3 regions of the Ancylobacter polymorphus genome follow, and region 2 is predicted to be linked to each of the others. Evidence: riboswitches for the same ligand, from Rfam matches in the RefSeq annotation. Region 2 holds a riboswitch; each other region holds the start of a gene.
What was found. Region 2 has a riboswitch for thiamine pyrophosphate ahead of K9D25_RS20810 (ABC transporter substrate-binding protein). Riboswitches for the same ligand answer to the same signal wherever they lie in the genome.

Region 1: another riboswitch for thiamine pyrophosphate. It lies ahead of thiO (glycine oxidase ThiO); the one in region 2 lies ahead of K9D25_RS20810 (ABC transporter substrate-binding protein).
Region 3: another riboswitch for thiamine pyrophosphate. It lies ahead of thiC (phosphomethylpyrimidine synthase ThiC); the one in region 2 lies ahead of K9D25_RS20810 (ABC transporter substrate-binding protein).

Annotation. Positions count from the first base shown of each region.
Region 1 is NZ_CP083239.1:2,541,927-2,551,458, reverse strand. It holds gene K9D25_RS12035 (thiazole synthase) at 1-186, opposite strand, end outside; gene thiS (sulfur carrier protein ThiS) at 190-387, opposite strand; gene thiO (glycine oxidase ThiO) at 365-1,387, opposite strand; TPP riboswitch at 1,439-1,558, opposite strand; gene K9D25_RS12020 (MHYT domain-containing protein) at 1,616-3,937, opposite strand; gene K9D25_RS12015 (phosphatase PAP2 family protein) at 4,316-5,014, shown strand; gene K9D25_RS12010 (hypothetical protein) at 5,108-5,317, shown strand; gene K9D25_RS12005 (RBBP9/YdeN family alpha/beta hydrolase) at 5,330-5,896, opposite strand; gene K9D25_RS12000 (MAPEG family protein) at 5,910-6,308, opposite strand; gene K9D25_RS11995 (NUDIX hydrolase) at 6,384-6,923, shown strand; gene K9D25_RS11990 (DUF1236 domain-containing protein) at 6,946-7,353, opposite strand; gene K9D25_RS11985 (multidrug effflux MFS transporter) at 7,479-8,690, opposite strand; gene K9D25_RS11980 (hypothetical protein) at 9,012-9,503, shown strand; gene K9D25_RS11975 (TRAP transporter large permease) at 9,506-9,532, opposite strand, start outside.
Region 2 is NZ_CP083239.1:4,341,319-4,350,850, forward strand. It holds gene K9D25_RS20800 (siderophore-interacting protein) at 1-78, opposite strand, end outside; gene K9D25_RS20805 (winged helix-turn-helix domain-containing protein) at 359-1,561, shown strand; TPP riboswitch at 1,786-1,902, shown strand; gene K9D25_RS20810 (ABC transporter substrate-binding protein) at 1,977-2,927, shown strand; gene clcA (H(+)/Cl(-) exchange transporter ClcA) at 3,050-4,351, shown strand; gene K9D25_RS20820 (ABC transporter ATP-binding protein/permease) at 4,356-6,110, opposite strand; gene phnE (phosphonate ABC transporter, permease protein PhnE) at 6,421-7,245, opposite strand; gene phnD (phosphonate ABC transporter substrate-binding protein) at 7,383-8,387, opposite strand; gene phnC (phosphonate ABC transporter ATP-binding protein) at 8,402-9,244, opposite strand; gene K9D25_RS20840 (DUF1254 domain-containing protein) at 9,439-9,532, shown strand, end outside.
Region 3 is NZ_CP083239.1:2,192,712-2,202,243, forward strand. It holds gene thiC (phosphomethylpyrimidine synthase ThiC) at 1-1,546, opposite strand, end outside; TPP riboswitch at 1,642-1,769, opposite strand; gene K9D25_RS10345 (lytic murein transglycosylase) at 1,889-3,124, shown strand; gene K9D25_RS10350 (cation diffusion facilitator family transporter) at 3,128-4,015, opposite strand; gene K9D25_RS10355 (sugar kinase) at 4,147-5,055, opposite strand; gene K9D25_RS10360 (SDR family NAD(P)-dependent oxidoreductase) at 5,165-5,926, opposite strand; gene K9D25_RS10365 (lysozyme inhibitor LprI family protein) at 6,037-6,606, opposite strand; gene K9D25_RS10370 (pyridoxal phosphate-dependent aminotransferase) at 6,636-7,844, opposite strand; gene K9D25_RS10375 (GNAT family N-acetyltransferase) at 7,982-9,163, shown strand; gene map (type I methionyl aminopeptidase) at 9,271-9,532, shown strand, end outside.

The DNA of each region.
Region 1 (9,532 bases), 1.8 Mb from region 2:
CGCGCCGGATTCGCGTCGCAGCGAGACGGTGACGATGTCCGCCCCCGAGGCGCGGATCGCCTCAGCGAGGATCGCCGGGGACGGGTATTGCGCCGTGCCGAGCAGCAGGCGCGAGGAGATTTCCGTGTCGTAGAAGGTCACCTTGTCGGTGCCGATGCCGGTCGTCAGGCCTGTCATCGCATCCATGGTTCATCCACCCTGCATGGGGGCGAGGATCTCCACCCGGTCGCCATCGGCAATCGGGGTCGCCGTGCGGCGCGCGGCCCTCACCATGTCGCCATTCACCGCCGTCGCCACGATGGCGTCGGCGAGTTCGAGTTCGGCCAGAAGGTCCGCCAGCGTGGCGGCGTCGGTGCTGGCCGGTTCACCATTGACGATGATCTTCATCCATCACCTCCGGGAAATAGGTCCCGTCAAACGCCAGTTCCGCCGCCCGGCGCGCCAGAGCGGGGGCGGCGAGGAAGCCATGGCGGTAAAGGCCGTTCACATAGATCGTGTTGCCGCGCTTGCGCAGGCGCGGAAGGTTGTCCGGGAAGGCCGGGCGCACATCCGCGCCGATCTCGACGATCTCCGCCTCGCCAAAGGCGGGGTGCAGCGCATAGACCGCGCCGAGCAGTTCCAGCATGGAGCGCCCCGTCACCCGGCCGCGCTCGTCATTCTCGATCGAGGTCGCCCCGATCATGAAATGCCCGTCGCCGCGCGGGACGATATAGACCGGGATGCGCGGGTGCAGCATGCGCACCGGACGGCTGAGCGCCACCTCGGTGGAATAGAGCACCAGCATCTCGCCCTTCACCCCGCGCAGGTCGGCGAGCGTGTCGCGCGCCGCCAGGCCGCGGCAATCGACCACGAGATCGGCCTCGCCGGCCGCGCCGGCCTCATCGTCCACCTCATCGAACCCATCGGCCTCGAAGCGGAAGGTAACCCGATGCTCGTCGACCAGCCGCCGGGTCAGGGCCGCCAGTGCCTTGCGCGGCTCAAGATGCGCCTCGGTGGGGAAGAACAGCCCCTGGTCGAAACGCCCCTCAAGATCGGGTTCCAATTCGCCGATCCGCGCCCCGTCAACCCATTCGAAATGCTCGGTTCTTCGCGAAAACCTCCGCAGGTCCGCGAGATCGCGCGGCTGGGCCAGCACCAGCGAGCCCTCATTGGGCACATCCGGCACCGCCACCTGCCAGTAAGCCTGTGATTCCAAACCGAGATCGACGATCAGCGGCTCCGCGCTCTCGCGCTCGCACCACGGCGCCAGCATGCCGCCGGCATACCAGGAGCAGCCCTGCCCCGACCCCGGCCGGCGGTCCACCACCGTCACCTGCGCGCCGCGCAGCGCAAAGGCATGGGCGCAGGTGAGCCCGGCAACGCCCGCGCCGACCACCTTCACCCGCATGGCGTTCGCCATGGGGTAAGCCGTTGTCGTTTCAGTCGATTTCGTGTGAGGAGACACTATGCACTCCCTCCCTCCGCCAGTGTCAACTGGATCAGGTTCAAAGGGTCGCCATGCCGCGCGAACGCGCCGATGGCCTCTCAGCCTCCTGACGAGGCTCCCCTGGACGCTCTGGATATAATCACTCAGCCGGCGAATGTCACCGGCGCTTGTCAATAATCCAACGGGTGCTCAGCCCCGCCGCGACATTGGCACCACATTGCTCGGCACCTTGCGCGTCGCCGCGACAATGGCGCGCTTCAGCGCCTCGCGGCTGAAGGGTTTGCCGAGGCGCGGCAGGCCGGCCCTGGCATCGGCCGGCAGTTCGGCATAGCCGGTTCCGAGAACCACGGGCAGTTCCGGCCAGCGCTGCTCGATCACCGCCGCCATCTGCACCCCGGTCATGCCCGGCATGGCCTGATCGGTGAGCACCACATCGAACACCTGCCCGGAATCGAGCAATTCCAACGCTTCCCGCGCGGAAATAGCCTCGGTGACGACGCAGCCGAGATCCTCCAGCATGGCGCCGGTGGCGGAAAGTACCAGCGGATCGTCATCGACCACCAGAACCCGCTGGGCGCCGTCCTCGCCATCCGGCACGCCGCTTTCATCCTCGACCTCGGCCGTGGGAGCCGGCCGCGCCACCTCGGCGACCGGCAGATAGATCGTGGCGGTCGTGCCCTTGCCGGGCGTACTGGAGAGCACAAGCCGCCCATCCGACTGGGCGGCGAGACCGTGAACCATGGCGAGACCGAGCCCTGTGCCTTTGCCGACGCCCTTGGTGGTGAAAAAGGGTTCGGCCGCACGCGCCAGCGTTTCCGCATCCATGCCGCTGCCGGTATCGGCGATCGACAGGCAGAAATAATGCCCCGGCTTCAGCCGCCCCGGCTCGACCACATCGTCCCCGGCCGGCGCGGCGACGTTTTCCTCCCGCGCGGCGATGGTGATCACCCCTCCATCGGGCATGGCGTCGCGGGCATTCACCGCGAGGTTCAACAGAGCAAGTTCAAGCTGGTTGGCGTCGACCCGCGCCAGCGGCAGGCCGAGCGGAAAACGCGTCTCGATGCGCACCGCCGGGCCGATGGAACGGCGCATCATCTCCGCCATGCCGAGCACAAGTTCCGGCACATCCACCGCTTCCGGCTTCAGGTCCTGCCGGCGGGCAAAGGCCAGCATGCGCTGGGTGAGCGCTGCCCCGCGCTGGGCGGCCTGCATGGCGTTGCCCAGCAGGGTCCGCAGCCGCGCGTCGTCCGGCGCGCGCTTGGCCGCGAGTTCGAGATTGCCCAGAACCACGGCGAGCAGATTGTTGAAATCATGGGCGATTCCGCCGGTGAGCTGGCCGACGGCCTCCAGCTTCTGCGCCTGGCGCAGGGCATCCTCCGCGGCGCGCCGCTCGGTGACATCGACGAGACCGCACAGCGTGTTGGTGAGGTTCCCGTCGGCGTCGCGTTCGGCCACGGCGGACAGCACGCAGTCGAGGAGGTGCCCGTCCTTGGCGACGAGCTTGTACTCCGCCTCCCGCAGTTCGCCGGTTTCCAGCAGGCGCGGCCAGTGCTCCTCGTTGCGCCGCCGGGCGGAGTCTTCCGTCATGAAATCGGTCAGCGGCCGCCCGACCACCTCCTCGCGCGGATAGCCGAGCAGGCTCAGCCAGCGATCACTGACCTGCGCGATGCGGCCATCCGGCCCCAGAGAGTGCAGCGGCAGCGGCGTGTGACGGTAGAGATTGCGGTAGCGCTCCTCGCTCTCGCGCCACGCCCCGGCCTCGCGGTCGGCGAGCAGCGCGACGCGCCGGTCATAGGCGGCGGCGAGCAACAAAGCGATGAAGATGGCAAAGGTGGCGGCGGTCACCACGGCGACAAGCGAGGCCGCACCGATCCCGCCCGACACGGCCGCCTGGGCCGTCGCGGCGGCGTCATGGGCGTCGGTATGGCCGGTGAAGGTGACACCCAGCATCGCGACATAGTGCATGCCGGCAATGCCGAAGCCGAGGGCCAGCGCCGCGATGGCACGCTGAAGCACCGAATGGTGGCGGAAGGCGAGCCAGATGGCGACGGTTGAGGCGGCAATGGCAAGGACGATGGCCATGCCGACATGGATCATGTCGTAGCTCATCGAGCCCGGCATACGCATCGCCGCCATGCCGGTATAATGCATGCCGACAATGCCCAGCCCCATGAAAATGCCGCTGAGCAGTATCCCCTCGAAGCCCACGCCCGGTCGGCTGGCGCCGAACAGCGCCAGCGCGGTGGCGAACACCGCCAGCAGAAGCGAGGCGAGCGTGAGTTCGGCGCCGTAGGAAATCTCCATCCCCACATTGAGCGCGAGCATGGCGATGAAGTGCATCGCCCATATGCCCCCGCCGAGCACAACCGCAGCGGCACCGAGCCAAACCAGCCCGGCGGACCGCGTGCGCGTCATGCGGCCGGCGAGATCGAGCGCCGTGTAGGACGCCGCGACGGCGATCAGGATCGACAGCGCCACCAGTGCGCTATTGTGGCTCCCGATGATGCTCATGATCGGCGTGTGTATCTCACCTTTTGCGCGGAAGAAGGCGCCTATCGCGCATCCTCGACCTCACATTGGCGGCGTCAAGGTCTCAGGACATGAAGGCCCTCATACGGCCTCAGAGATAACCCATGAACCAGAGAATGAGAATAATCGGCAGGGGAATACCGAGCATCCAGAGAGCGGCACCTTTGAACATGAACGACCTCCTTGCATGTGCAGCAAGGGAACACCGCAGGCCCCTCATCGGTTCCATCCCCGCCAGGCCCCGTTCGGCCCCCTCCCTGTCTGTCCCGGTGAACGATGTCCCCACCCTCCTCTCGCCTCGCGCACTACCTCCCTCCTCGCCTGCGCCAATTGCCCGGCCTGGTCCTGCCTGAACTGGCGATCCTCCTGGCCTTGCTCGCCGCGGCGCTGGCTTTGCTCGGCTTCGCGTTTATCGCCGACGAAGTGGTGGAGGGTGAAACCCACGCCTTCGACCAGGCGGTGCTCCTGGCCTTTCGCGCGCCCGGCGACCCGGCGGACCCGTTGGGGCCCGCCTGGCTCGAAATCGTCATGCGCGACGTGACGGCGCTGGGCGGCACAACGGTGCTGACCCTGCTCACCCTCATCGTGGCCGGCTTCCTCGCAATTGACGGCAAACGCGCCGCCGCTCTCTTCGTGCTGCTGGCGACCTCCAGCGGCGGCCTGCTGAGCTATGCGCTGAAACTCGGCTTCGAGCGCCCCCGGCCGGACCTCGTCGCCCATCTCGTCGATGTCCGCACACTCAGTTTCCCGAGCGGCCACGCCATGGGATCGGCGATCACCTTTCTCACGCTGGGCGTCCTCATCGTCCGCACCGAGCGCAAGCGACGGGTGAAAGCCTATGCGCTCGCCGTCGCGGTCGGTCTTACTTTGCTGGTGGGTTTCAGCCGCATCTATCTCGGCGTCCACTGGCCGACTGACGTTCTCGCCGGCTGGTGCGCCGGAAGCGCTTGGGCGCTTCTGTGCTGGATCACCGTCCTGCTGCTGCAACGGCGCGGAAAGGTGGAAAGCCCCACTGGCAACGGATCGGAGGACGCCAGCCCGCGCACGCCGCCCTCGTGATCCCCGCAAACCACCCGATGGCTTTCGCCGCGCGCTCGGCTATCATCACCTCAGGCCGCCGCAGAGCGCGCCAGCAAACGCAGGAGAAAGCCCATGAGCTCCACCGCACCGGAAGGTCATCTGATTCCGGGGATCGGCGTCATCGAGACCGTCGAATCCGACAACATCCTGCGCTGGGACGGCACCAATCTCTATGTCGAGCAGGATGTCTTCCATAATGGCCAGCTCGTCCATCGCCGCTACCGTAAGCGCGTGACCAAATCGGTTGCGCAGGCGATCGCCGCGATTCTGGCGCAGCACTGAGCGGCAGCGCCACTAGATCCGCGCCAGCAACCCACCCAGAAGCACCAGCCCCTGCGGCCACAGGCCGAGCCGGGCGGCGGAGCCGATGTGGCCGAGTTCGCCCACATCGGAGATTTCCGCGCCCCAGGCCTGCGCAAAGGCCTGTGCCTGGTGCGGCGTCACCCGCGGATCATCCCGCGATGACAGGATCAAGGCGGGGTAAGGCAAAGGCGAGAGTGGCATGGGGCCGAAATTGCGCACGAGATCGAAGGAGGGGTCGGGGTCGTCGACATTCGTCGGCGCCACCAGCAAGGCCGCCGCCACCTTGGCGCGCGCCCGCTCTGGCTGCGCCAAGGTCCAGCGCACGACGGTCGCCACGCCCACCGAATGCGCGATGAGCACCACCCGCCGCGGTGCCGCTTCCACCGCCGCATCGAGCCGGTGGGTCCAGGCCCCGACCTCGGGCCGGCTCCACTCGGCCTGGATCAGCCGGCTGGAGTTGGCAAAGGCGCCGAGCCAATGCGACTGCCAATGTTCGGCCGGCGCGTTCTCACGACCCGGGACGACGAGAAAATCGAAAGAGGCGAAATCGACCGCCATGCGCCCGCCCTCCTCAGCCCGGGATCAGAATGGCGAACAGGATCAGCCCCAGCCCCAGCAGGGACACGGACCAGACTGCCGAACGCAGATAAGGCACGCCCATTGCATAAAGCGGCACATAGACGATCCGCGCCCCGAGATAGAGCCACGCGCCCCAGAGCGTGAGCGCCCCTTCCCGGCCGGCGACGTGAGCGATCAGCACCGCCGCAGCGAAAAGAGGAAGCGTCTCATAAAGATTGGCCTGCGCACGCCGGAGCCGACCGGTGACCACACCGACCGGCGGACCGGGCTCGTCGCGCGGGCCGGCATTGTAGTCGAGCCCCGTCTCCCGGTTACGCCACATGGCGGGAAGCATCACCTGCACCACGGCGAGGACGAGAACCCAGGCGAGAAGGCTCAATTCGGTCGTCATGCGAGATCCCGTCGGATGAGAAAGGCCCCTGAGAGGCATCGCTATTCCTGCGCGATGCCCTACATTTAGCACATCATGGCCAAACAGAAGCAGATCAGGCGTCGCATCACCGACGGCCGCCCCCTCAGCCAGGTGGCGGCACTACCCTACCGTGTGACACCCGCTGGCGAGATCGAGGTGCTCATCATGACCTCGCGGGAAACCCAGCGTGTGGTGATCCCGAAGGGCTGGCCGATGAAGAACCGCAAGGACTGGAAGTCGGCGGAGATCGAGGCCCGTCAGGAAGCCGGCGTGGTGGGCGAGGTCGGCCGCAAGCGGCTGGGCCAGTATCTCTATTGGAAGCGGCTCGACAGCCATTTCGCGCTGGTGAAAGTGTCTGTCTATCCTCTCGCCGTGCGCCGTCAGCTCGCCGACTGGCCCGAGCGTCACGAGCGGGCGCAAGTCTGGCTGCCGGCCGAAGACGCCGCGCTGCTGATCGACGAGCCGGAACTCGGCGCGATTTTGCTCGAATTTTCGCAGTCCCGGGCGGCACGCTTGCTCGCGGCCTCCAAGCCGCCGCGCGCCGGTCGGTCGTCGCGTCGCACGGAGGCCAGCGCCAGCTCCGCGGCGGGATGAACCGCCACGGAGCGGGCTTTCGTCAGTCGATGATCTGCACGACCCGGTTGGTGGCGGGGTCGACCAGCACGGTGCGCTCGTTCACGACGGTGTAACGGTATTCCTGCACGCCATATTCGGCGGGTACTTCATAATAGCGGATGCTGCCCGGCGGCAGCTCGGTCCCGACCACGACCTCACGCTCGACGCGATAGGACGGGATGTTCTCTTCCACGACATAACCGCGGAAGCGCGACCGGCGCTCGTCGGAAATGCCCCCGACCACCGCCCCGGCGACACCGCCGACCACGGCCCCGACGGGGCCACCCACCAGCGCGCCACCGACGGCCCCCGTGGTCGCGCCGGCCGCGGTACCGGCGCCATCCTGCGCATTCGCGGCCAGCGGCGCGGCCAGAACCAGCGAAGCCGCAATAATAGCATGTCGAATCATGGTAATTCTCCTGTCGCCCTGCCCCTTTGATTGGCGGGAACTCAACGCCGAAACAGGAAAGGCGTTCCAGTGTCGGGGCAGGCGACAGAAGACGGCGGCGGAATACCTTGGCGTGCTCTGCCAGTTCAGGTTTCGGTATCAGAAACGTGGCGGTCGCGTTGGAACAGCCGGCCCCTCTCGGCGAACAGCACGAAGCCCAGCGCCGCGAGGGCCAAGGCGGCGAAGCCCAGGGTCAGCGGCTGCGTGGTGCCATCGAAATTCTGCCCCAGAGCGAAGCCGGCGAGCGCCCCGCCTACCGTGCTGACGAAACCCAGCACCGACGATGCCGTGCCGGCCACATGCCCCACCGGCTCCATCGCCATCGAATTGAAGTTCGACACCATGAGGCCGAAGCAGAACATCATCGCCCCCTGCAGGATGGAGAAGCTCCAGATGCTCTCGATCCCGGCCAGCACGATGGCGGCATGCACAAGCGTCACGGTGACGTAGCCGCACAGCGCCGCATGCGACACCCGCCGCATGCCCAGCTTTTCGACGATCCGGGCATTGAGCAGCGAGGAAGCCGCCATGAACACCGCGATCAGCGCGAAGATGAGCGTAAAGAACGCCTCGGCATCGAAGGCATCCGCGAACACCTGCTGCGCCGAATTGATGAAACCGAACAGCCCGCCCATCGCCATGGTGATGGCCAGCGTGTAGCCGACCGTGATGCGGCTGCGGACAATCAGCCCGAACGCATGGGAAATGCCGGCGAAGGAGATGGGCGAGCGGTCTTCCGGATGCAGCGTCTCCGGCAGCCGCGCCAGCGTCCAGACGAACAGCACCGCCCCGAACAGGCACAGCATCAGGAAAATGCCGCGCCACGGCGCGATCAGCATGATCGCCTGCCCGATGGAGGGCGCCACGATCGGCACCGAGAGGAAGACGAGGAAGGCGAGCGACATCACCCGCGCCATGTGCGAGCCGGAATAGCAGTCGCGCACGATGGTGATGGCGAGAATGCGCGTCGCCGCCGAGCCCACGCCCTGCAGCACCCGTGCCGCCAGCATCACCCCCAGCGTGCCGGCGAACACCGCTCCGATGGAGGCGAGCGTATAGACCGCGAGGCCGAACAGCAGCACGCGGCGCCGCCCGAAACGGTCCGCCAGCGTGCCATAGACCAGCTGCGCCCCGCCGAAGCCGAGCAGGTAGGCGGTGATGACGAGCTGGGCGTGGTTCGCCGTGTCGATGCCGAGCGACACGCCGATCTCCGGCAGCGCTGGCAGCATCGAGTCGATGGCGATGGCGTTGGTGGCCATCAATCCGGCGATGAACAGCACGAATTCCCGGAAACCCATTCCCGGGTGCGGAGAGCCGGCGGGCGGACGCTCCGGCGTGGACAGGGGGGAGGACATAGGCGATCCAATGCGGCAGGGCCGCCCCGATCGGCGAAGGGGCGGCGGCGGGTAGCGGACCTCGCCTTAGCGCGCGGCGCCGACGCGGCCTATAGGCCGAAAGACACAGACGGGTGAATTCCGCCGTGCGTCGGCGACAAAAGCAGCAACCGCAAGGCTTTCGTGCTGGCGTCAATAAATCTGATGGATATCATCAATGCGCCGGCGGCGGCCTGCCGGCGCCGCGCACCGCGTCGGGCGGAGGCGCCATCGGGGAGCATGCGCATGTTCGATCCGACCACGTGGACGGGTTTCCACACCTGGCTCAGCCTCATCGCCATCGCCACCGGTTTCATCGTGATGGCGGACCTCATCGCCGGCCGCGACCGGCGGGGCTGGACGGTGGCCTTCCTCGCCACCGCCTTCGCGACCAGCGCCACCGGTTTCGGCTTTCCCTTCAACGGCGTATTGCCCTCGCACATCGTCGGCGCCATCGCTCTGGCGGTGCTCGCCGTCACCGTGCCGGCGCTCACCCATTTCCACCGGGCCGGACGATGGGGCCTCGTCTATGCCATCGGCATTGTCGCCAGCCAGTGGCTGCTGGTCTTCGTCGCCATTGCCCAGCTCTTCGCCAAGGTGCCGGCGTTGAAAGCGCTGGCGCCCACCCAGTCCGAACCGCCCTTCGCCATTGCGCAGGGCGTCGTCCTGCTGCTCTTCGTGCTGGCCGGCATCGCAGCGGTGCGCGGAAAGAGGCCGCCCGCCGCCCTCCCCGCCTGAGGTCAGAACTTCGGCGGCGCCAGATCGAG
Region 2 (9,532 bases):
GAGGCGGCGCCGCTTCGGCTCGAAGCGCAGGCGGTTCAGCGCGGGGGCGGCGGGAAAAACAGGGCTGGCAACGTTCATTTCGGGTCCTCTCCGGCCATGAACGCACCGGTAGGACAAAGCCGCGCCGATCACGTCCCGAAGGCCGTTCGATCATGCGCGTTGAGTGACGTTAACGCTTACGTGCACGCGCGCGGTTCACCGGAGATGCCCGTCGGCACTCCCGGCCTGCACCGCGCTCCGCGTGCAGTGCCTTCTTTCTAGTTTCCTTCTCCGCCTCCCGCAACGGCCGCCGGCTCACGAGGTCGCGCGTTTCGTACTCCATCTGTTCCCGTCGCCCGCCGCGTCCTAAGATCGGGCCATGACGATTCGCCTCTCCAATAGCGACGCCCGCCGCGTCTTCCTCGCCACCCAGGGGCTCAGCCGCCCGCGCGGGGCGCTGAGCAAGGCCGGGCTGCTGGAACTGATCGAGGCCATCGGCTTCGTGCAGGTGGACAGCATCGCCACGGTGGAGCGGGCGCATCACCACATCCTGTTCGCCCGCAACCCGAGCTACAGGCGCGAGCATCTTACTGCGCTGCTGGAAAAGGACCACGCGCTGTTCGAGCACTGGACGCATGACGCGGCGATCATCCCCTCGACCTTCTTCCCCTATTGGAAGCACCGCTTCGCCCGCGCGAAAGCAACGCTCGCCGAACGCTGGCGCTCCTGGCACGAGAACGGCTTCGAAACCTATGTCGACCATGTGCTGGAACGGGTGCGCCGCGAAGGGCCGCTGATGGCGCGGCACTTCGAGGCCGAGAAGCGCCCGCCCGGCGGCTGGTGGAACTGGCACCCGGAAAAGACCGCGCTGGAATATCACTGGCGCACCGGCGCGCTGGCGATCGCCGGCCGCGAGGGCTTCCAGAAGGTCTATGACCTCACCGAGCGGGTCATTCCCGCCCGGCATCGCGACGCCGAGGTCGATGAGGCCGCCTTCATCGACTGGGCCTGCGCGTCGGCGCTGCAGCGGCTCGGCTTCGCCACTCATGGCGAGATCGCCGCCTTCTGGGACCTCGTCACCCCGACCGAGGCGAAAGAATGGGTGGAGGCCAACCGCGACCGGCTGGAGCCGGTGCTGATCGAGGGGGTGGACGGCAAGGGACAAAGTGGAAAGCCCCGCGCCTCGCACGCCTTCGCCGGTAGCGCCGCCCTGTTCGCCGCGCTGCCCGCCCCGCCGGCGCGACTGCGGGTGCTGAGCCCGTTCGACCCGCTGCTGCGCGACCGCGCCCGGGCGGAGCGGCTGTTCGGCTTCTCCTACCGCATCGAGGTGTTCGTGCCGGCGGAAAAGCGCGTCTATGGCTATTACGTTTTCCCGATCCTGGAAGGCGACCGCATGGTCGGGCGCCTCGACATGAAGGCGGACCGCAAGGCCGGCACGCTGGATGTGCGCCGGCTGTGGCTGGAGCCCGGCGTGCGCGCCACCAAGGGGCGGCTCGACGCGCTCGACACCGAGCTCACCCGCCACGCCCGCTTCGCCGGGGTGGAACGCATCGTCTATGCCGAGGGCTGGCGGGGGGAGTGAGGAGCCCTCCTCTTTCCCGGACACAATCAAGCGCACCGTCATCCTGAGGTGCGAGCGCAGCGAGCCTCGAAGGATGGTTCGTTATGCCCCCACGCAATGGGCATCCTTCGAGGCCCGGCCTGCGGCCGGGCACCTCAGGATGACGGTGTGCGTTTGATACCAAGGCCACACACGATCGCGGTTAGAGCCCCCATTTGCCCCTGCCCGGCGGCTCTGTTAGCCTGCGCGCGTCCGAGGGGTGTCCCGCGATCCTCACCGATCAAGGGGCTGAGATGGCAGAAGCCAGACCCTTTGAACCTGATCCGGGTCATGCCGGCGAAGGGACGGAGCGACGGCGGGGCCTCACGCGGCGCGTGACTCCCGCGCCGGATTTCCCCCGAAAGCTCGCGCCGGGTCTCCAACTGGGAGGAGATCCATGTTCAAGAACCTCGCCGCCCGCACCGGCGGCCTCATCCTCGCCCTGTCGCTCTCGCTGGCCCCGGCCGCGGCGGCGGACAAGCTCACCGTGCTGCTCGACTGGTATGTGAACCCCGACCATGCGCCGCTGATCATCGCGCAGGAAAAGGGGCTGTTCAAAGCCCATGATCTCGATGTCGAGCTGGTCGCCCCGGCCGATCCCGCCGCCCCGCCGCGCCTCGTCGCCGCCGGTCAGGCGGATATCGCGGTGAGCTACCAGCCGAGCCTTTATCTGCAGGTGAAGGAAGGCCTGCCGCTGGTGCGCTTCGGCACGCTCATCTCCACCCCGCTCACCGCGCTGGTGGCGCTGAAGGACGGCCCGGTGAAGTCGCTCGCCGATCTCAAGGGCAAGACGGTCGGCTATTCCGTCGCCGGGCTGGAAGACGCGCTGCTCGGCACCATGCTGGCGAGCGCCGGGCTGAAGCCGACCGACGTGACCATGATCAACGTCAATTTCGCCCTCTCCCCCGCACTGGTCGCCGGCAAGGTCGACGCGGTGATCGGCGCCTACCGCAATTTCGAACTCACCCAGATCCGGCTGGAAGGCAAGGAAGGCGTCGCCTTCTTCCCCGAGGAGCACGGCGTGCCGGTCTTCGACGAGCTGATCTATGTCACCCACAAGGACAAGCTCGCCGATCCGCGCCTCACGCGCTTCCTGGCGGCCGTGGAAGAAGCGACGATCTACATCCTCAACCACCCCGAGGAGGCCTGGGGCGTGTTCGTCAAGGCCAACCCGAAGCTCGACGACGAACTGAACCGCACCGCCTGGACCGACACGCTGCGCCGCTTCGCCCATGCTCCGGCGGCGCGGGACGAGGGCCGCTATGTCCGCTTCGGCGAATTCATGAAGAGCCATGGCCTGATCGACACGGTCGAGCCGGCCAGCGTCTATACGCCCGCCCTGCCCTGAGCCGGAGGCGTCACGCCGTCATGGCCGGGCGCGCCACGGCCATGACGGTCGCATCATGCCTTCCGATCCCTGCCCGAGGGTGCTAACCGATGCGGGGGCCGTTGGGACGCGGAAGGGCAGGCATGGGCAATCTGGCGTATCACCTCGTGGCGGTCGGCGTGGGCGCCGTCGTCGGCGTTCTCGGCTCGGCCTTTCATGTCGGCGTCGAAAAACTCACCGCCGCCTGGCCGGCCTATCTCGACACCGGGCTGGGGTTGGACGGGCTCCCGCTCTACGCCGCCGCCGCGCTGGTCGCCGCCGCCATGACGCTGGTCTCGCTCTGGCTGGTGCGCACCTTCGCGCCGGAAGCCAGCGGCTCCGGCGTGCCGGAGATCGAAGGCGCGATGGAGGGGCTGCGCGAGGTGCGCTGGCATCGCGTGCTGCCGGTGAAGTTCGTCGCCGGCCTGCTCTCGCTTTCTTCCGGCATGGTGCTGGGGCGCGAGGGACCGACCATCCATATCGGCGCCTCCGTGGCCAAGGCGGCCTCCGACCTAATGAAATGGTCGGGCGAGGACATGCGCGGCCTGCTCGCCGCCGGCGGCGCGGCTGGCCTTGCCGCCGCCTTCAACGCCCCGCTCGCCGCCGTGCTGTTCGTCATCGAGGAAACGCGCCGGCAGTTCCCCTATTCCTCGCGCACCTATATCGCCGTGGTGCTGGCATCCATCGCCAGCGCCATCGTCACCGAATATCTCACCGGCAGCCGGCCCTATATGCTGCTGGAAGCCGCCACCATTCCCTATGTCTGGCTACCGGCCTTCGCCGTCTTGGGCGTGATCCTCGGCGGCGCCGGCTTCGTGTTCAACCGTACGCTGGTGTGGTCGCTCGACCATGTGCGCCGGTTCGGCCAGCGCAGCTCCTTCTACATCTTTCCGGCCTTTGTCGGCCTCACCGTCGGCGTGCTGATGTTTGTGCGGCCGGAGGCGACGCAGGGCGGCGAGCTGCTGGCGGTGCAGCTGACGCGCGAGAACCTGCCGTTGGCCATGCTGGTGTTCGTGGTGCTGCTGCGCTTCGTCATGACCATGGCGAGCTATTCCACCGGCGTCGCCGGCGGCATCTTCGCGCCGATCCTCGCGCTCGCGACCACGATCGGCCTGTGCTACGGCACCACGCTGGACCTGTTTTTCACCCTGCCGGACCTCGCGCACACCACCTTCGCTATCGCCGCCATGGGCGGGCTGTTCGCCGCCACCATCGGCGCGCCGCTGGTCGGCATGGTGCTTGTGCTGGAACTCACCAGCGCCTATGCGGTGCTGGTGCCGGTCATGATCACCGCCATCTTCGCCCATATGGTGTTTCTGTCACTGGGCGGGCGGCCGATCTACGAGATCCTGCTGGAGCGGACGCTGGCCATCGAGGCGGAGGCCCGCGCCGCCGCCTCGCGCTGATCGCTCACGCTGCCGCCGGCGCTGGCGCCGGCGGCAGATCGGTCAGCCGCGCCGGCCCCTCGCCCTCGCGGGTCAGCACCAGCTGGCGCTCATGCTGCTCGATCAGCGTCGAGCGATGGCCGATGGAGAGCAGCGCGGTCTGCGGCAGCCGTGCGCGCAGCAGGCGGTAGAGCGCCGCCTCGCTTGCTTCGTCGAGCGCGGAGGTCGCCTCGTCGAGCAGCAGCACATCGGGTTCCACCAGCAGCGCGCGCGCCACGGCGAGGCGCTGCTGTTCGCCGCCGGAGAGGATGGAGGCCCACGGCCCGCTCTCGTCCAGCCGCGCGGCGAGTGCCGGCAGGCCCACCGCTTCCAGCGCCTCGCGCAGGCGCTCGTCGTCATAGTTCTCCAGCGGGTCGGGATAGGCGAGCGCGCCGCGCAGCGTGCCGAAGGGCAGATAGGGCCGCTGCGGCAGGGTCAGCACCCGCGCGCCGGGCGCTATCCCCACCTCGCCATGGCCATGCGGCCAGATGCCGGCGATGGCGCGCAAGAGCGTGCTCTTGCCGCTGCCCGAAGGGCCGGTGAGCAGCACACGCTCGCCACGCGCGAGATCCAGCGCCGCCACTTCCAAAAGCGCCCGCCCATCCGGCAGCCGCACCTCCATGGAATGTGCCGACAGCGGCGCCGGCCCGTGCGCCGGCACGCGGCGGAACTCGCTGCGCAGCGCCTCGGCCTGCGTCTCCTGCACCGAGCGCTCGAAGCCGACCAGACGGTCGACCACCGATTTCCACTCCGCCAGCGTCGTATAGGCGTTGATGAAGAAGGAGAACGCGCCCTGCACCTGGCCGAAGGCCGAGGAGGTCTGCATCAGCTGGCCGAGCTGGATCGCGCCGGTGAAATAGGCCGGGGCGACGACGATGAAGGGGAAGATGACCGAGAGTTGGCCATAGCCGGCCGTGAACCAGGTCAGCCGCTTCTGCGCGATCATGATGCCCCAATAATTGTGCACGACATGGCCGAAGCGCGAGAGCAGGCGGGTGCGCTCCACCGGGCCGCCCTGCATCAGCGCGATCTGCTCGCCATTCTCGCGCACCCGCACCAGATCGACACGGTAATTCGCCTCGAAACGCTGCTGGTCGTAGTTCAGCTTGATCAGCACCCGGCCGATGAGATGGGTGAGATAGGTGCCGAGCGCCGCATAGGCAAAGGCGGCCCAGACGAGATAGCCGGGGATTCTCCAGTCGGTGCCGAACAGGTTGAAGCTGAAATCGCCCGACAGCCCCCACAGGATGACGGCGAAGGAGGCGAGCGTCATCACCGCGTTCAGCACGCCGAGGAACAGGCTGAGCGTCTGGGTGACATAGGAGCTGATGTCTTCGGCGATACGCTGGTCGGGGTTGTCCGCCTCGTCGCCCTTCAGCCGCATGCGGTAATGGGTCTCGTCCGCCAGCCAGGCGGTGAGGTATTTCTCCGTCATCCAGGTACGCCAGCGTATTTGCAGCCACTGGCGCAGATAGATCTGGTACACCGCCACCGCGATGGCCACCGCCGCATAGAGCGCGAAGATCCAGAGCTGGTGGACGAAGGCGGGGTAGTTTTTTTCCTGGATCGCGTTGTAGAACACCGCGTTCCACTCGTTGATCAGCACGATCACATAGACCCAGCCGACCTCCAGCGCGATGATCGCCGCCAGCAGCGCGCCGCCGCGCCAGCGATCCTCACCGCGGAAATAGGGAATGGACAGCCGCCAGACATCGGCGAGCAGGGAACGAAGGGCGTGCAAGGGGGCTACTCCGGGCAGAGGTCGCGATCCGCTCATCTACGCCGGGCGAAGCTGGCGGGACCGTGTCCGCCACATTACCGATTGGAGAGCTTGCGCACCATGCAGGGGTACCGCCGCCCCTAGAGCACGCGCCGATCAGCTTGCATCGCAAGCTGATCGGATAACGCGTGCTCTATCTTGGAGTTAGAGGGCGATTTACCGAGCAGATCGATTCAGTCTGATCGGATCGCACTCTCGCGTGCGAAACGGCAAAAGCGCGGACGCCGGGCGCCCGCGCTTCTGATGGGTGCCAGTACCGGGAGGCGCGGGGTCAGATGAATTTCTTGCGGATGCGCTGGCTCACCATGTCGAGCACCGTCACGGTGATGATGACGATGATCAGGATCGCCGAGGCCTGCGAATAGAGAAAGCCGCGCATGGTCTCGTTGAAGGTCATGCCGATGCCGCCGCCGCCGACAATGCCGAGCACGGTGGCGGAGCGGACATTGGATTCGAAGCGGTACAGCGCATAGGAAATCCACAGCGGCAGCACCTGCGGCAGCACGCCATAGATGATCTCCTGCAGCCAGGTGCCGCCCGTGCCGCGAATGCCCTCCACCGGCGCGGGGTCGATGGCCTCCACCGCCTCGGAGAACAGCTTGGCGACGACGCCCGTGGTGTGGATGAACAGCGCCAGCACGCCGGCGAAGGGGCCGAGGCCGACGGCGGCGATGAAGATCAGCGCGAAGACGAGTTCGTTGATGGCGCGGCAGGCGTCCATCAGCCGGCGGATGACGAAGGCCAGCCAGTGCGGGGCGACATTCTCCGCCGAGAGAATGCCGAGCGGAATGCCGGCGATGACGGCGAGCAGCGTGCCCCAGATGGCGATCGCCAGCGTTTCCAGCATGGCGTTGGCGTAGACATCCCAGTCGGTGAAATCGGGGCGCAGGAAGTCGGCGCCGAGCGTCGCCATGTTGCCGGCGTCGCGGACGAGCTGCGCCGGGTTCATCTCCGCCTCATACCAGGCGGCGACCAGCACCACGATGGTGAGCGCCGCGACCGCGAGACGGAACAGGCGGGTGGCCAGCGGGGTCACCGGCGGGGCGGGCATGGTGCGCGTGGCGGTGCGGTGGGCGGCGTCGGCGGCGGCAAACATTGGCTATCCCCGTGAACGTCGTGCGGCCTGCATTATCGGCGGGCTCTGTCACAGCGATCCCGGATCGGCCTTTCGGCCGTCCGGGATACGTGCATGCGTGGCAAGAAGGCGGGACCGGACGAGCGGCCCCGCACGTCTCACATGGCGGGGAACTTCTTCTGCTCTTCCACCAGCGCGGCGAGCTTGGCGTCGATCTCGCTGATCTTCTTCGCCTTCTCGTCGGCCGAGAGCTTGTCGTCGTTCTGCAGCTTCACCTTGGCCTTGAACAGCTCAAGCTGGCGGATCGGCAGCAGCTGGGCGTCGGAGGAGGCGAGGAACGGGCCCCAGCCGTCGGAGGTCTTGGCGAGGACTTCGCGGGCGTGGGCGACTTCCTCGTCGGTGCCGAGGCGGCCATAGCTCATGAAGAAGTAGTAGATCTTCGCCTTGAGATCGGCCGGCAGGTCCTTGCGCCACACGATCGGGTCGCCGGCGATCAGCGGCGAGCGCCAGATTTCCTTGATCTTGGCGGCTTCGGCCGGGCGGGTCTGCTGCAGGCGCGAGACGTTTTCGGTGTTGTTGGTGGCGAAGTCGACCTGCTTGTTGGCGACCGCCAGCAGGTTGCCCTCATGGTTCGAGGCGACGACGCGCTTGTAGCACTTGTTCGGGTCGATATTGTTGAGCGCGAAGACGTAGTAGCTGGGGACCAGGAAGCCCGAGGTGGAGTTCGGGTCGCCATTGCCGAAGTTGAAGCCCTTCGAGCAGTCGATCACGTCCTTCAGATCGTTGATGTCGTTGCGGTCGACATTGGTGACGATCAGCGAGTAGTAGCCCGAGGAACCGTCCGGCTTGGCGGTCTTGACGAACACTTCGCCATTGGCGCGGTCCACCGCTTCCATCGCCGACTTGTTGCCGAACCAGCCGATATCCACCTTCTTGAAGCGCATGCCCTCGATCACGCCGGCATAGTCACCGACGAAGAAGGGCTTCACCGGAATGCCGATGGCCTTTTCCATGTCCTTGAGCAGGGGCTCGAAGCTCTTGGCAAGGTTGGCCGAGGACTCGGTGGAGATGAAGCCGAAGTTCAGCTCCTTGATCTCTTCGGCGCGAACCGGGGTGCTCGCGAGAGCGGCCAGCGCGAGGCCGGCGGCGATGAGACGTTTCATGGGGGGTGCTCCTGTCAGGAAACGGTCTGGGTTTGGGGGGCGGCGTCGGCGGGCGCCGGCACCACGAACTGGCTGGGCAGGATCAGCTCCTCGGCGCTGGCGCCGTAGAGCTCGGTCAAAAAGGCCGCGTTGATCTGCGAGGCGGGCCCATCGAACACGACCTTGCCGGCGTTCATCGCCACGACGCGGTCGAAATAGGCGGTGGCGTAATCCACCTGATGCAGCGAGACGACCAGCGCGATGCCGTGGTCGCGGCTCATGGTCACCAGCGTGTCCATCACCCGCTTGGCGCTCTTGGGGTCGAGCGAGGCGATGGGCTCGTCGGCGAGCACCAGCCTGGCGCCCTGCACCAGCGCGCGGGCGATGGCGACGCGCTGCTGCTGGCCGCCGGAAAGCTCGCGGGCCCGCTTGGCGGCGTGCTGGGCGATGCCAACCTCGGCGAGCGCGGCATAGGCGGTGCGGCGCTCATCGGCATTGAACAGGCCGAGCGTGCCGCGCAGCGCGCTCATCCGCCCGAGCGCGCCGACCAGAACATTGGTCAGCACGGAAAGCCGGCCGGACAGCGCGAATTGCTGGAAGACGAGGCCGATATGACGGCGGGCGCTGCGCACCTCGCTGCTGAGCTTGCCGCCTTCCTGCACCTTGACGCCGAAGGAGTGCACGGCACCGGAACCGGCGCCGTTGCGGTCGGCCAGGATGAGGCCGGACGCGAGACGGATCAGCGTCGACTTACCGGAGCCCGAGGCGCCGATGAGGGCGACGCGCTCGCCGGGCTGAATGGTGAGCGAGACATTCTCCACCGCACGCATCTGCCCGTAGGTCTTGCTCACTCGGTCGAGTTGAAGGGCTGCCGCCATCGGAGCTCCGCCGGCCTGTTGAAGACCGGCTTGGGGTAGTCGCCCCCGGTGACGGGTGGATGAAGCCGGGGTTACAGTTTCATGACAGCCCCCATCCCGTTGCGGCAGGGCCTTGCGCCGCCTCAAAACGAGGGGCAGCCTCTGCGGTACAATGAGGCCGCCAAGCGCCGGCAAGGCGCTGCGAGGAGGAAGGCATGAAAGCGATTGGAAGGCTCGCCGCCGCCCTGATGGCGGTGGCTCTGGCGGCCGGCACCCCGGCCCGCGCCAGCGAGGGCCCGGATGAAGCGA
Region 3 (9,532 bases), 2.1 Mb from region 2:
CCCGTGAGAGCGCGTCGTCCCAGGCCCGCGCCAGCGGGTGCCCCTTGGCGAGGTCGGCGGCGTGGGCGGCGATCTTGTAGGTGATGACGCCGGTCTTCACGTCGTCGCGGTTGGGCAGGCCGAGATGCTCCTTCGGCGTGACGTAGCAGAGCATGGCGGTGCCAAACCAGCCGATCATCGCCGCGCCGATGGCTGAGGTGATGTGGTCATAGCCCGGCGCGATGTCGGTGGTCAGCGGCCCTAGCGTGTAGAAGGGCGCCTCGCCGCAGGTGGCGAGCTGCTTGTCCATATTGGCCTTGATCTTGTGCATGGGCACATGGCCGGGCCCCTCGATCATCACCTGGCAGTCCCGCGCCCAGGCGATCTGCGTCAGCTCGCCCAGCGTCTCCAGCTCGGCGAACTGCGCCGCGTCATTGGCGTCGGCAATGGAGCCGGGCCGCAGCCCGTCGCCGAGCGAGAAGGTGACATCATAGGCGCGCATGATCTCGCAGATCTCGGCGAATCGCTCATAGAGAAAGCTCTCGCGGTGATGGGCGAGGCACCATTTCGCCATGATGGAGCCGCCGCGCGAGACGATGCCGGTGACGCGACTGGCGGTGAGCGGAACGTGAGCGAGCCGCACGCCGGCATGGATGGTGAAATAGTCCACGCCCTGCTCGGCCTGCTCGACCAGCGTGTCGCGAAACACCTCCCAGGTCAGGTCCTCGGCGATGCCGCCGACCTTCTCCAGCGCCTGATAGATGGGCACGGTGCCGATGGGCACGGGGGCGTTGCGGATGATCCAGTCGCGAATGTTGTGGATATTCCGCCCGGTCGAGAGGTCCATCACCGTGTCGGCGCCCCAGCGTATCGCCCACACCATCTTGTCCACCTCGTCGGCGACCGAGGAGGTGACGGCGGAATTGCCGATATTGGCGTTGATCTTGACCAGGAAATTGCGGCCGATCGCCATCGGCTCCAATTCGCCATGGTTGATATTGGCGGGAATGACGGCGCGCCCGCGCGCCACCTCGTCGCGCACGAATTCCGGTGTCACCACATCGGGGATGGCGGCGCCGAAATCCTCGCCGTCGCGGATGATGTCGCGCAGGCGATCGCGCAGGCCGTTCTCGCGCAAGGCGACATATTCCATCTCCGCCGTGACGGTGCCGGCGCGGGCATAGGCCATCTGCGTCACCGCGCCGGACCGGGCCCGCAGCGGGCGGTGGGCGAGCGGGAAGGGGGTGACGAGCCGGTCGGCCGGGACATGGCCGTTATCCTCTGGCTTCACCGCGCGCCCGTCATAGGCCTCCACATCGCCGCGCGCCTGCACCCAGGCGTCGCGCGGGCGGGGGAGGCCGGCGGCGATGTCGATGCGGGCCTCGACATCGGTATAGGGGCCGGAGGCGTCATAGACCGCGAGATTGGGCTCGCCGGCCGAGGGGTGCAGCAGGATTTCGCGGAATGGCACGCGGAAGCCGCGCACGGGGCATTCGGCATAGAGGCGACGGGAGCCGGGAATCGGCCCGGTGGCGACGCTGAGGTTGTCGGGGGACTTGGACGACATGCTGGATCTCCAGAACCAGAGGGTTGGGGAGATCCGGGCGTATGACGTTGGGGAAGGATGGCGGCGCGGGACGCGGCCTGAACCCGCGCGTGGCGACGCCATTCGGTTCCGATCCCTTCGCCGGCATGACCCGGATCAGGTTCGAAGGGTCATCGCGTTGCGGTGCCTTGCGGCACAGCCGGCGCTCTCTCAGCCCCCTAGCGGGGCTCCCCTTGGAACGGGTCGATCTTGGGTGAAACGGGAGCCGGGGTCAATCGGCCTGAACCGTCACCCTGCCGCTGCCGTATTCCTGTAGAATGGCTGACGGCGAGACGATTGCAGAACGACAGGTCGGGGAGTGCCATGCGCCGCTGGAAGAATTCGATCGGCCGGATGGCCGCACTGGTGGCGCTGGCCGCGCCTTTGGCCTTCTCCTCCGCCGCCTCGGCGCAGGAGAATTGCGGGCGCAGCGGCGCCGGCTTCGACGCCTGGCTTGCCGGCTTCAAGCAGCAGGCGGTGGCGGAAGGCGTGTCGCCGCGCACGGTGGCGGCGGCGCTCAACGGCCTGACCTATGCCCCCGACATTGTCGGAACCGATCGCGGGCAGAAGGTGTTCGGCCAGAGCTTCTTCCAGTTCTCCGACCGCATGGTGGCGAATTATCGCATCCAGCAGGGCCGGCAGAAGATCCAGGCCAATCCCGATCTGTTCAGCCGCATCGAGCAGCGATTCGGCGTGCCGGGCGCGGTGCTGGTGGCGTTCTGGGGGCTGGAAACCGATTTCGGCGCCTTCATGGGCGACAAGCCGACCATCCGCTCCGTCGCCACGCTGGCCTGGGACTGCCGGCGCGCGGAAATGTTCCGCACCCAGCTGATGGCGGCGTTGAAGATCATCGATCGCGGCGACCTCACCGTGCAGACGATGCGCGGGCCGTGGGCGGGGGAACTCGGCCAGTTCCAGTTCCTGCCCGACCATTATCTCAACTATGGCGTCGATTTCGACGGCGACGGGCGGGTCGATCTCATCCGCTCGGCGCCCGACGCGCTGGCCTCGGCGGCCAATTACATCAAGGCGCTGGGCTGGAAGGCCGGTCAGCCCTGGCTGGAAGAGGTGCGCGTGCCGCCCAACCTGCCCTGGGACCAGGCGGACCTGTCGATCAAGATTCCCCGCGCGCAATGGGCGCGCATGGGCGTGGTGCGGGCGGGCGGTGGCCAGCTTCCCGCCGACCAGCTTCCCGCCTCGCTGCTGCTGCCGATGGGGCGCAACGGCCCGGCCTTCCTCGTCTATCCCAATTTCGATGTGTTCACCGAGTGGAACAACTCGCTGACCTACGCCACGTCAGCCGCCTATCTCGCCTCGCGCGTCGCTGGCGCCGGGCCGTTCAACCGGGGGCAGGGCGACAAGATTCCGGTGCTCTCCATGGCCGAGGTGAAGGACCTGCAGACGCTGCTCAACGCGCGCGGGCACCATGTGGGCCGGGTCGACGGCATCGTCGGGGCGGCGACGCGGCAGGCGATCAAGGTCGAGCAGATGCGGCTCGGCCTGCCGGCCGACTCCTATCCGACGCCGGAGCTGGTGGCGGCGCTGCGCGCGGGCAAGTGAGCCTCAGAGAACCGGCACGCCCTGCTGCTTGGCCTTCACTTCCGGCTCGACATGGATGTTGACCAGGATATCGGCAACCTCCGCTTCCAGCGCGTCCTCGATACGGTCGCAGATGGCGTGGGCTTCGCTGACCGGCATGTCGCCGGGCACGACGAGGTGGAAATCGACGAAGGTCATGCGTCCGGCCTGGCGGGTGCGCAGATCATGCGCCTCGATGGCGCCGGTGGCCTCGGCGGCGATGCGCTTGCGGATGCGCTCCAGCGTCTCCGCCGGCACGGCCTGATCCATCAGCCCGCCGACGCTCTCCTTCAGTACCGACCAGCCCGACCAGAGGATGTTGACCGCGACGAGGCCGGCGAGCACGAGATCGAGCTTCTCCCAGCCCGACAGCACCGCCAGCACCACGCCGAGCAGCACGCCGGCCGAGGACAGCACATCGGTGAACAGATGCCGCCCGTCGGCCGCCAGAGCGGGGGAGCGCGCGCGCCGGCCTTCGCGGATCAGCACCGCGCACCAGATGCCGTTGATGACCGTCGCGGCGGCGTTGATCGCCAGACCCTGCGGCGAGGCATCGAAGCTGTGCGGTTCCAGCCAGCCGAGATAGACCTCGCGCAGGATCGAGATCGCCGCCACCACGATCAGCACGCCGACGATGACGGCGGAGAAATACTCGGCCTTGGCATAGCCATAGGGATGGGCGGCATCGGCCGGCTTGGCGCTGACCCGCAGCGCCAGCACCGCCGTGATGGCGGTTGCCACATTGACGATGCTCTCCAGCGCGTCCGAATACAGCGCGACGCTGCCGGTGAGCAGGAAGGCGAGATATTTCAGCCCCAGCACGGCGAGGCTGACGCCGACATTGATCAAGGCGATCCGCGAGGAGACAGTCATCGGCGCAAACCCGTTCCGGCGCCGCGCGCCCGCTGCCGCAGCGCTTAGTCGCTTGGCGGGCAGAAATCAAGCAAGCACAAGGGTTTGCAAGTCGTTCGCAGAAGCGTTTGCAGCCTCTGCGGCCCTCTCGCTCAGGCATTGGCGTGGCGCGGCAGAAGGGCGCCGCGGTGGCGGATGACGCGACCGGCGAGTTGGTGCCCGGCCTCCGCTGCCGCCGCCGGGGCTTCGCCGGCAAGGCGCGCGGCGAGATAGGCGGCGTTGAAACTGTCGCCGGCGGCGGTGGTGTCCACCGGCACGACGGGCTGGGGTATGGCGACCAGCTGCGCCTGGCCACCACTCACGACCAGCGCGCCCTCGGCGCCGTTCTTCACCACGATTTCCTGCACGCCGAAGGTGGCGAGCCGCTCGGCGGTGGCGGTGGGGGAACCATCGCCCCACAGCGTCGCCTCATCCTCGAAGGTCGGCAGGGCGATGGAGGTGCGCTTCAGCGCCTCGGCATAGACGGCGCGGGCGCGGGCCACGTCGCCGCGCCAGTTGCGCGGGCGGAAATTGCCGTCGAACACGACGCGCGTGCCGCGCTCGCGGGCGAATTCGATCGTCGCCAGCAGGCGGCCCAGTCCGGCATTCGAATAGAGCGAGAGGGTGATGCCGGAGAGATAGATGAGCTTGGCCTCGATCAGCGCCTCGCACATCCCCTCCCAGCCGGGCAGTTCGAACAGCTCGCGCGCGGGGGCGCTGTCGCGCCAATAGGTGAAGCTGCGCTCGCCCGCCGCGTCGATGTCGATGAGATAGAGCCCGGCGGTGCGGCCGGGCACGCGGGCCATCAGGCTGATGTCGAGCCCCTCGGCCTGGGCGGAGGCGCGGATGGCGTCGGAATAGGGATCGTCGCCCAGCGCGGTGGCATAGGCGGTGTCGACGCCGGCGCGGGCGAGATAGACGGCGGTGTTGAAGGTATCGCCGCCGACGCCCTGGCTGAAGCGGCCATCGGCGCCGCGGGCCAGTTCGACCATCACTTCGCCGATGGAAATTACCTGGGCCATGCGTCCCTCCCTGTCGCGTCGATTCGCGCGGGAGCCTCGCCCTATTCGCCGGGGGAGGCAAGGCCGGGGCGTCTCCCCGCCCCGCGCGGGCGGGACGGGGAGGGTATTATCAGAGCTGGACGCCGCGGGTCAGCGCGCCGTCGACGACGAGATTGGTGCCGTAGATGAAGCTCGCCGCCGGGCTCGCCAGGAAGACGGCGGCATTGGCGATTTCCTGCGGCGTCGCCATGCGGCCGGTCGGGTTCAGGGCCAGCGCCTCGGCGAACAGGGTCGGGTTGCCGTCCTTGATCTGGTTCCAGATGCCGCCGTCGAAATAGGTGTTGCCCGGCGAGACGGTGTTGGCGCGGATCTTCTTCGGCGCCAGCTGGAAGGCGAGGCCCTGCGTATAGTGAATGAGCGCCGCCTTGAACACGCCATAGGGACCGCAGGCGAAATCGATCTCGCGGCCCGACACCGAGGAAATCGTGACGATGGAGGCGGCGGCGCTCTTTTCCAGATAAGGCATGGCGGCGTTGACGAGGCGCACCGTACCCATCAGGTCGGTCTCGAAGCCCTTCTTCCAGTGCTCCTCATCATGGCCGACCGCCAGCGCGCTGACATTGGCGACGACGATGTCGAGCCCGCCGAACGCTTCCGCCGCCTTGTCCACCAGGCTGGCCAGGGCGGCGCCGTCGGACACATCCGCCGCCGCGCCCAGCGTCTTCACGCCGCTTTCCGCCAGCCGCGCGGCGGTGGCTTCCGCCTCCGCACCGTTGCGGCTGCACAGGGCGACATCGCAGCCCTCGGCGGCCAGGGTCTCGGCGATGGCGAGGCCGATGCCCTTGGTGCCACCGGTGACGACGGCGCGCAGTCCCTTGAGTCCGAGATCCATGGTCGGGGGTCCTTCATGAGCGGGGGGAAGAGGGCGGCATGATCCCAACACCGCCGCCCCTGCACAAGACGCTTCCTCGGCTTATCCCGATGCCGTGTGGAGGCCGACGCTCACGGCGCGATCATGATGATGCGCGGCGCGCCGGCGGGCGGGGTGGGCGGGGCGGCGGCGGCCTCGGCGGGCGGCGCGGGCGCCGCAGGAGCGGCCGGCGGCCAGCCGCCTTCCGGCGCGTAGCGGGTTTCGAGGTCGCGGGCGCGCTGCCCGTTGAGGCCGATCAGGCAGATCAGCCGCTGTTCCATGACGCCCGACCCGCCGAGCCGCCCGCCAATGCTCTGCTTTGGGCCCTCGCCTTCGAACGGGGCGATGCTCTGGCACTCGAAATTGCGCCAGTGGACGAAACGCCCCTGCGCCTCCTCGAACAGCGAACTCCAGCGGCGGCGCTGCGCCGGCTGCAGATCGGCCCGCGCCTCGATGGCGGCGAGCACGCCGGTGACGCTGCGTTCCAGCGCGCTTTCGCCCGCCGCCTGCAGCGCGCCAAGGCAGTCGAGATAAGCGCGCGGCTCGGCGTGTTCGCGCCGGCAGGCCGCAGGGTCAGTCGCGGCCGCGACGGCGATGCCGCCGAGCCCGAGCAGAAGCGGCGCGGCAAGAAGGTGAAGGCCGAGGCGGCTTCGGTCGGTCATCGGTCTCGGCCTCCGTTCGGCCGCCGCCCTCAGGCGGCGGGCGTCTTGCGCAGGAACGCGTCCATGCGCTCCAGCGCGCGGGAGATGTTCTCGGCCGAGTTGGCATAGGACAGGCGGATATAGCCCTCGCCGAACACGCCGAAATCCGGCCCGCCTATGGTGGCGACGCCGGCCTCGTCGAGCAAGGCGGTGGCGAGCTTCTTGGCCGAGGTCCAGCCGGTGCCCGTAATGTTGGGGAAGGCGTAGAAGGCGCCCTTCGGCACGGCGCAGCGCACGCCCGGCAGGGCGTTGAGCCCGTCCACCACCAGATGGCGCCGCCGGTCGAACTCGGCGACCATTTCCGCCACGCAGTCCTGCGGGCCGGTGAGCGCGGCGAGCGCGCCGAACTGCGCCGGGGCGTTGACGCAGGACCACGCATTGACCGCGAGCTTGCGCGCGGCGTCGAACAGCCCTTCCGGCCACAGCGCCCAGCCGAGCCGCCAGCCGGTCATCGCATAGGTCTTCGACCAGCCATTGAGCAGGATCAGCCGGTCGCGGATTTCGGGGTAGGCGAGCAGGGTGGTGTGGGCTTCGCCGTCGAACAGGAACTGGTCATAAATCTCGTCGGAGAGGATCGCGACCTGCGGGTGCGCGGCCAGCCCGGCAATGAAGGCGTCGATCTCGGCCTTGGGGGTCACACCGCCGGTCGGGTTGGCCGGCGAATTGAGGATGACGAGGCGGGTGCGCTCGGTGATGAGCGAGAGCGCCTCGGCGGCGGAGAAGCCGAAGCCATTCTCCTCGCGCACCGGCACCGGCACCGGGGTGGCGCCGGTGAACTCGATCATCGAGCGATAGATGGGAAAGCCGGGGTCGGGATAGAGGATTTCCGCCCCCGGCTCGCCGAGCATCAGGATGGCCGAGAACATCGTCACCTTGCCGCCGGGGACGATCATCACCCGGCCGGGGTCGATGCCGAGGCCGAAGCGGCGCTCGATGTCGCCCGCCACCGCCTCGCGCAGCGGCTGGATGCCGACGGAAGGGGTGTAGCCGTGCTGGCCGTCGCGCAGCGCCTTGATCGCGGCGTCCACAATGTGGCCCGGCGTTGAGAAATCCGGCTGGCCGATGCCGAGATTGATGATGTCGCGCCCCTGTGCCGACAGGGCGGCGGCGCGCGCCAGCACGGCGAAGGCGTTCTCCTCGCCGATGCGGTCGAAGGCGGCGACGGGCTGGATCGGCAGGCGGGCGGCTGGCGTCATCATGTCCTCGTTCGGCTTGCGTTGGCGTTTCGGTTGACGCGGCGCATCAAAGCTCTTGCAGTCTTTCGCAGTCGTGTCACACGGGAACGGGGCCGGGTTCAAGTGCGACGCTGGCCATGCGGGAGTGGGACAAGACGCCGATGACTGGGCCGCTAAGTGAGCTTTCCGCGCCGCCGGCACTGCCGATCGGGCCCTTGGTCGACACCGCGCCAGCGCAGCGGCCCGTGCGCACGGTGCTCGCCGGCCGCTTCGTCGACCTCGTGCCCTTCGATCTCGCCGCCCATGGGCCGGCGCTGTACGCCGCCAGCCACGGGCCGGAGAGCGAGGCTATCTTCGCCTATCTCCCCAGCGGCCCCTATGCGGATTACGCCGCGTTCGCCGCCTATTACGGCCCGGCGGCGGAGCGCGACGACCCGCTGCTGTTCGCGATCATCGACAAGGCGACCGGCGTCGCGGTGGGCCATGCGACCTATCTGCGGATCGACCCGCCGAACCGCACGATCGAGGTCGGGCATATCCTCTACACGCCGGCGCTGATGCGCACGCCGGGCGGCACGGAAGCCATGTATCTCATGGCCCGCCATGTGTTCGAGACGCTGGGCTATCGCCGCTATGAGTGGAAGTGCAACGCGCTCAATGCCCCCTCGCGCCGGGCGGCGGAGCGCTATGGCTTCCGCTTCGAGGGGATTTTCCGCCACCACATGATCATCAAGGGCCGCAACCGCGACACGGCGTGGTTCTCCATCCTCGAAGAGGAATGGCCGCAGATCGCGGTGGCGATGGAGACATGGCTGGCACCGGAGAATTTCGACGCCGCCGGCCGGCAGCTGGTCTCGCTCTCCGTGCTCAACGCCCGCACGCTTGAGGTGGAAGGCCGCACGCTGCGCCGCGCCGACCTTGCCGATCTTCCCGCTGTCGAGACGCTGCAGCGCGCCGCCTATGCCCGCAACCGCATCCTGCTCGGGGTCGAGCCGGTGCCGCTCTTGTGGGATTACGCCCGCGTGTTCCGCGAGCGCGAGGTGTGGGTGCTGGAGGGCGCCGACGGCATCGCCGCCGTCGCCATTCTCCAGCCGCGCGGCGACGACCTGCTGGCCGACAGCCTCGCCGCCTGCCCGCGGGCGCAGGGTTTCGGCCATGGCAATCTGCTGCTGGCGGCGGCGGAGGCGCGGGCCCGCGCGCTCGGGCGGGACACGGTGCGGCTCTATACGGGCGAGCCGCTGGAAGCCAACATCAACTGGTACCGCCGCAAGGGCTACGCCATCGAGCGGGTGGAGCAACTGCCCGACCGGCGGCTGGTGCATATGGCCAAGCCGCTGGGGTGAGGGCGAGGCGCGGGCCGTTCGGCGCGCGCTTTCCTTGCGCCAGCGCGCGGATGGCTTACATTCGGGGCGCACCTTCGCCCTGACCCCGTGCTTTTGGACGTTCGACGATGAGCTATGTGGAGGCGGCCGGCGCGCCGCTGCGCAAGACCGGCCATATCAAGCTGCATGGCCCCGAAGGCTTTGCCGGCATGCGCAAGGCCGGGCAGCTGACGGCGCAGGCGCTCGACCTCGTGCATGAGCTTGTGGCGCCGGGCGTGACCACCGACGCCATCGACCGGCTGGTGTTCGAGTTCGCGATGGACCATGGCGCGCTGCCGGCGACGCTGATGTATCGCGGCTACCGCAAATCCACCTGTACCTCGATCAACC